2 regions of the Roseburia sp. OM02-15 genome follow, and region 2 is predicted to be linked to the other one. Evidence: riboswitches for the same ligand, from Rfam matches in the RefSeq annotation. Region 2 holds a riboswitch; the other holds the start of a gene.

Region 1 (3,428 bases), on a different contig from region 2:
ATGAAGTTCTTCCTGCGTCAGTTCAGAAGGAGTCTGAGAAAGAATCCAGTTATCATATATTGTATCAAAAATGCAGGAGCGTATGCCGGTCGGCTGCGCTCCGTTTTTGGTATAAAAACGATTACGATTTATCCGTTGACAGCGCTGTAAGTCATTTTTGGCTGTTTCAATGGATTCCGTCTCTATAATAACAGGTAGACCATCTGTAAAACGCCCACATTCATTTAAAAGAAGGCTTCCCAAACCCTTGGAACGGGCGGTAGAATGCACTGCCAGATAATCTAATAGATAAAAATCAGCATCCGGGCAGGTAGTAAGAAATGCAACCCCTTCAACATTAGATTCGTTATTTTTTAAGGGAAAACTACGCTGATCGGAAGTGATGCAGAGGACTCTATAAAGTTTCGTATCCATCATGCGAAGGATATTTTTTAATGGTTTTACTTCCTTTGCAGGAAAATAGGGGATGATAAAATTCTGGTATAAATATGGTACCTGTGCGGTTGTAGCTGAAAAAATGTGATATGAAGGCATATGTAATCCTTTCTTCCTAAAACGTGAATGAAAATGTAGGGATATTATAAGTAGCCTAGATTATTCACGGCACAGTCGTAAAAGTGGCTGAAAACCATATAGTTTCTATATTTTAACTGAATATTGCTTTTCGCCTATCAGGCGAATGAAAAAAGAGCATCCATTTGTGGTAAAATTAAGGTGTCGAATCTTAAAAAATAACCCAAAGGGGCCCTTTATGAGTATTGTAAACACCTTAGCCTTAGAAAGCAATAGACAGATTAAAATAAATTTTGATGGAGGAGATTTATCCTCCGATGCAGGCTTACTTCTTATCAAAGAATTTGTAAGCAAACTTGGTATTGATAAGCTTTTTGTCAAATCTTTCAAGACCAATGATTCTGCATTATTCAGATATCACACGGATCAGGAAAACCTGCTCCAGATGATATATTGGCGGGAAATATGATAACAGTAAAAGAAACGCAGAAAATGCAGGAATATACGCAGGAACGAATCGCTCAGGCAGAGCATAGAGATATAGAATTTCCAACAGATGTAAAAGAACAGATTTTTGAATATGCGAATCTGATCGGCGAGGAAGAGAAAGTTAGGACTTCGGAAGTAGAAGAACAGTTCGAGTATATGTATCAGCTGTTCTTTTTTTGTTTTCGGGCGTTAAAACGGTAATGTTTTTCTTGTGTACAGTAGAGAGCTATAGTATAATAAAACCAGTTTTTTTGCATAAGTTTAAAAGCTATAATAAGGAAATCGGCAAACCAGATGAAAGTCTGGGACGCAAAGCTACAGGGCCTTTAAAATGGCAGCCAGTTGCATAAAATGAGGTGCACTGTCTGTCTGACGGTGCCTTTTTACGGTGTTATTTCACAGACGTAACAATAATGATTTTATCAGGAAAGAATGAGGAAAATAAAAGTATGAAAAAGGCAAAACGTTGTCTGATTGCAGTGGTGTCAGGTGTACTTGTAGCATCTGCTGTCTTGTCTGGATGTGGACAGTCAAAGAAAGAAGTATCTAAAAATGATGATCATCTTACCGTTTATCTGTGGGAAAATCGTTTGATGAAAAATATTGCACCCTATATCCATGAACAGTTTCCTGATCAGGATATTGAATTTATTATTGGTAACAATGATACCGATTTATACAGTTATTTTAAAGAACATGATGAATTACCGGATATCATAACAGTACGTCGATTCTCCGGAACAGATGCACAGGACTTACAGCCTTATCTTATGGATTTTGCTTCTTATGATGTTGTTTCCAAGTACTATTCTTATGCGGTGCAATATTATAAGAATGAGGAGGATGAAATCCAGTGGCTGCCAATCTGTGGTATTCCGCAGACGATCATTGCCAACAAAACACTGTTTGATCAGTATGGTGTAAAGATTCCAGAAAATTATGAGGAATATGTACAGGCCTGTCAGCAGTTTTATGATAATGGCATAAAACCGTATTCCATGGATCTTGGGGAAGACTGGTCAAATAATGAAATCATCCAGGCGGCGGCAATCGGTGAGTTTACAAGCCTGGATGGTATTGAATGGCGAAACGGTGCAGAGACTGCAGCGGATGAAGTAAAGTTTGATGATACATTATGGAAACGTATTTTTTCAGAAACCAGTCAGTTTCTTAAGGACTCGCACTTTGGTAAAGAAGATATCAATATTGACATCAATACAGGAACCCAGATGTTTGTCGAAGGAAAATCAGCAATGTTTCATGGACATCCGACGGTTATGCAGCAGCTGCAGAAACAGATGGATGCGGAGCTGATCCGTATTCCTTACTTTTCACAGACATCGGATGAATCCTATGTGTACATGACTCCGTCATTAAACATTGCATTTAACAAAAACCTGGAAAAAGACCGGGAGAAACTGGATACTGCACTGGATGTGCTGGATTGTATGATTTCAGAAGAGGGGCAAAATCTGATTGCGGATGGAAGCGGTGTTATTTCATTGAATACAGATGTTCCAACCATGATGCAGGATGTACCTGGACTGGAAGATGAAATTAATAATAATGCTGTTTATATCCGATATTCCGCCCAAAAATCATTTGATGCAAGTCTTGAGGCTGTTCACGGATTACTGTCAGGGGAAATGGATGAAACACAGGCTTTTGATACTTTTCGCAGTGTAATGAATCGTAAAGATCCAGAAAAAAAAGCAACGGTGAATTTTGAAAATGAATATTCCATTTCACTGAACGATAGAAACGGCCGTGATGCAGCATCTTCCATTTTAACTACGATCAGAGAAGAAAATGATGCACAGCTGGCTCTGGCACCATATTATTATTTCACTTCTTCTATGTACAAAGGAGAATGCACCAGTAGCCGGATTGGGATGATGACAGCGAAGAGTTCAGATACAGCATTATATTTTGCAAAACTTAATGGTAAACAGGTTTATGAACTCGTGGAAAATTATCTCGCCGAATCTGATGAGAATTTTTATGTAACCAATAAATACGAATTACCAATTGCATCCGGTATGAAAATGATCGTCAATCAAGCGGAAAGTGGATTTTCGTTAAAGGACTTAACAGTTAATGATAAGAAAATAGACAAAGAAAAGGAATACTCGATTCTTCTTACAGACACCACAATGTCTGTTTTGAAAAAAATAAATCCGAAATGTGAGATTGAGCAGCTTAAAGATACAACATTATCAAGTGCATGGATCGAAGCAATGTCAAAAGGACAGCAGCCGTCAGCACCGGAAGACTATATAGAGGTTGAACAGTAAAAGTGGAGATAGAACAAACGGTAAATAAAAGAAAAAAAATAACAAGGCTGTTGCTTATACTACTTATTATTCTTTTAAGCTTAGGTTGTATCAAGTATCTTATAAGTAAGTCTAGCAAGTATATCAGCGAAA
Region 2 (3,428 bases):
GCAGATAGTCCATGGATTCCATTACCTTTGCTTTACATTCATATAATCTTTCTTGATCGCCATAATAACGCTCTGATATATTGATCATCCCAATAATTCCATTTAAAGGTGTCCGGATATCGTGGCTCATATGTCTCAAAAAATCTGTCTTTGCACTGTTCGCCTTTTCTGCCTGCTGCTGTGCCTCTTTTGCCTTTTTCTCTGCAATTCTGGCTTTTCGGAGTAATCCAAGTATCAGTATCAGCACGATCAAAAAAACAGATACAACAAGCACCATAAAACTCCAGAAATTGTCCCTTATAAACTCCTTTACCGTAACTTTCTTCAGATTACTGTCATACATATACACAGCATTGGAGAATTTTGAAGCAGACATTGTTTTTATAGTCTTATTCAGGACAGACAGCAGCATGCTGTTTCCATGTCTGACTGCAAATGACACCATACCGTACTTTTCCAGAAAAACACTGTACAGTTTATTATCATCGGAATATTGTTTCAGCTTGCCTGAGTCCATAATCATGCAGTCTGCTTTTCCATTATATACAGCCTTTTTTGCATCCTTCCAGGTAGCATATTCCTTCACATGCCACTGTGGATAATTGTAGGAAACATAAGACTTCAAATCACTCTCTTCTCTTGGTATCGCAACCGTATTTTCAGCATTTTCATCAAAACTCTTTTCAACCGTTACAGCCGCCATATTATACTTCCAGACAGTATCTGTCAGATCATAGCCCAGGTCTTCAGCAGCGTTCGTATTTTGCATCACATGAAAAATCATATCAATTTCTCCATCATGCAACGCTTTTTGCATATCCTCTTGTGAATCATATCCCTTGATATAAAATTTCAAAGTCTGCCCTTTCAGGCAGTTTTGTGCAAGCTGGATGTAATCCGTGATCAGGCCGCTCACTTTTCCGGTTTCTGTATCAAGAGTACTGACCCCGCCATCGTTTATCAAATAACCTATTTTGATTTCTCCATGCTCTGACAGCCATTTTTGTTCTTCTCCCGTCAGAAAATATACACTGTCCACTGACAGAAACTGCTTATGCAGTTCATCTGCATAATAAGGATCATCATCTGTGATCCTTCTCATAGCATTATCCAGCTCTGTCTTTAAATCAGAATGACTCTGGCCAATCGCAAAATATATTTTTGAACTTCCGAGATTCGTTAAGGCCACCATTCCGTACCCATCCAGACGGGAATCCTCTAACGATACAAAAGCGTCAATTTCTCCGTCTGCAATTTTCTTCAAAGCATCTTCATTATTTGAAACATTGACATGCTGTGTATGCAGATCATATTTCTTTTCCCACTCGTTCAATACCATTTCCGACAGGTAACCCATAAGCACCCCAATCTTTTTCCCATTGAAAGATGCAGTGTCAGAGGATGAGATGTCTATATGATCGGGTTTTACATAGACATAATATCTTTCGTCTCCCATTGGAATAGCGGAAAAAAGCATAGTCTCTGCCCGTTCCTCCGTATAAGAGATTCCTTCTATCATATCCAGCTCATCATTTTTTAATTTGTCGAAACAATTTTCCCATGTACAATCTACATATTCATATTTCCACCCGGTATAACCTGCGATTTTCTGCAGATATTCATATCCATATCCGCTTCTTTTTCCATTTCCATTTATCTTATCATACGTATCATCCGGTACACCAATCCTGACAACTCTCTCTTTCTGATTTTCTGCTGCAAAAGCATAAACCGGACAGATTGAAAAAAGGATGCAGCTGCACAATATAAAAATGATACCTCTTTGCAATACTGATTTATTCATTTTCATACTTTTCTCTCTCCCAGTAAAATTATTATAGTTACGCCTATGAAATAACACCACAAAAAAGCACTGTCATACAGACAGTGCACGTCATTTTATTTATGCAACTGGCTGCCATTTTACAGGCCCTGTAGCTTTGCGTCCCAGACTTTCATCTGGTTTGCCGATTTCCATATTATAGCTTTAATACTTATGCAAAAAACTAGTTTTATTATACTATAGCACTCTACTGTACACAAGAAAAACATTACCGTTTTAACGTTCAAAAACAAAAAAAGAACAGCCGATATATACATCGAACCGTTCTCCTACTTCCGAAGTCCACGCAGCATTGACATCACTGTTTCCTGCTCATTTGTATTCAGATCGTTCCATATCCTTAAAATTTCTTCCTGCTCTTCTGTCAGATTCTCTGAATTACCTTCCTGAAAAAACTGCGATAATGTCACGCCCAAAGCTGCACATATTTTTTCAAGTGTGATCAGCGACGGCAGGTTTTCCTGCGCCATGATTCTTCCCAGTGACGACTGGGAAATTCCAGACAGTTGCGATAATCTGTATTTACTGATATCACGCTTTTCACATAAAGATGTTATTTTATCCGCAATATACTTCTCTACCTGCAAGTAACTATACCTCATTTCCGCTATTACATGTTCTTATTGTACCTGTAATAATGAAAAAATATTAGCAATCAATTTTGCAAGTATTCATTCCCATTATAGGAAGTATACGGATAAAAAATATAAAGATACTTTCGTTTCCGCAAAAGTCATTTTTATATCACTTTTATAATAACACAGACAGTTATGTTTGTCACATAAAAGTTTGAAGCAGAAATCAATGAAGCAGCTTCTGTTCACCTTTTTCCGCATAATATACAGTCACATGTATCTTTGCGATTTTCGTAGGTTCGTCTGCCTTCGGATCACGTTTTGCATACCATTCTTTATCCATTTCTGCTGTTTTTGCATCCAGCTCGGACAACTTCTGACATCTTGGATTCATGAGATCACTTTCTTCACAATAGTTTACATACACCATTGGTTCCATATCTTTTGGAAATTCCGGTTCATAGGCTTCAGTCTTTCAATCAATACACCTGCACGCACAGAATGATCGCATTCCTCGTCTACAATATCCTTCAGATACGAAATATAGGAATGAATATTCCCGCTTCGCAAATCCAGCATTACTTCCTGTACCGTATTTTCTCCCATTTCCACATTATCTCGATACTCATACGGATCAAATGCTTCTGCAATCTCATCCAGTGCCTCAGCCAGCTGTTCTGTGGTCATCTTCTCTGGATACATTGCTTCCCGAACATCTCTCATCGGTTTCAAGAATGCTCCGGCATTCTTGTTGCGAGGTGCGCGTCATGCAATTGCATGACATACTTCAACTGCGCACATCTGTAATCCTGCCGGAGGCTATATTAGATGGGGGATTGGCTCCCACCACTGATACTAGCTTGTTTCTCACCACCTATAGAGGTGGGAGTCATCTCTCATCTGATATACTTATAGTCCGGCAATGCTTCATGAATTTTCTCAATTCCTTCCCTTACCAGTGCAATCTCCCCATAAAACCGAACATCATCCTACCCTTGCTCCGTCAGTAC

Evidence for each region. Region 2 has a riboswitch for cyclic di-GMP ahead of DXB15_RS01965 (response regulator). Riboswitches for the same ligand answer to the same signal wherever they lie in the genome.
Region 1: another riboswitch for cyclic di-GMP. It lies ahead of DXB15_RS09670 (ABC transporter substrate-binding protein); the one in region 2 lies ahead of DXB15_RS01965 (response regulator).

The regions. Positions count from the first base shown of each region.
Region 1 is NZ_QULX01000008.1:125,183-128,610, forward strand. Features, by position in the region: gene DXB15_RS09655 (GNAT family N-acetyltransferase) at 1-534, opposite strand, end outside; partial or broken gene DXB15_RS09660 (transposase) at 752-967, shown strand; gene DXB15_RS09665 (hypothetical protein) at 979-1,203, shown strand; cyclic di-GMP riboswitch class I at 1,277-1,352, shown strand; gene DXB15_RS09670 (ABC transporter substrate-binding protein) at 1,452-3,296, shown strand.
Region 2 is NZ_QULX01000001.1:407,706-411,133, reverse strand. Features, by position in the region: gene DXB15_RS01965 (response regulator) at 1-1,810, opposite strand, end outside; cyclic di-GMP riboswitch class I at 1,904-1,979, opposite strand; gene DXB15_RS01960 (helix-turn-helix domain-containing protein) at 2,113-2,430, opposite strand; gene DXB15_RS17185 (LPD25 domain-containing protein) at 2,645-2,857, opposite strand; gene DXB15_RS17180 (hypothetical protein) at 2,836-3,150, opposite strand; partial or broken gene DXB15_RS01950 (conjugal transfer protein) at 3,404-3,428, shown strand, end outside.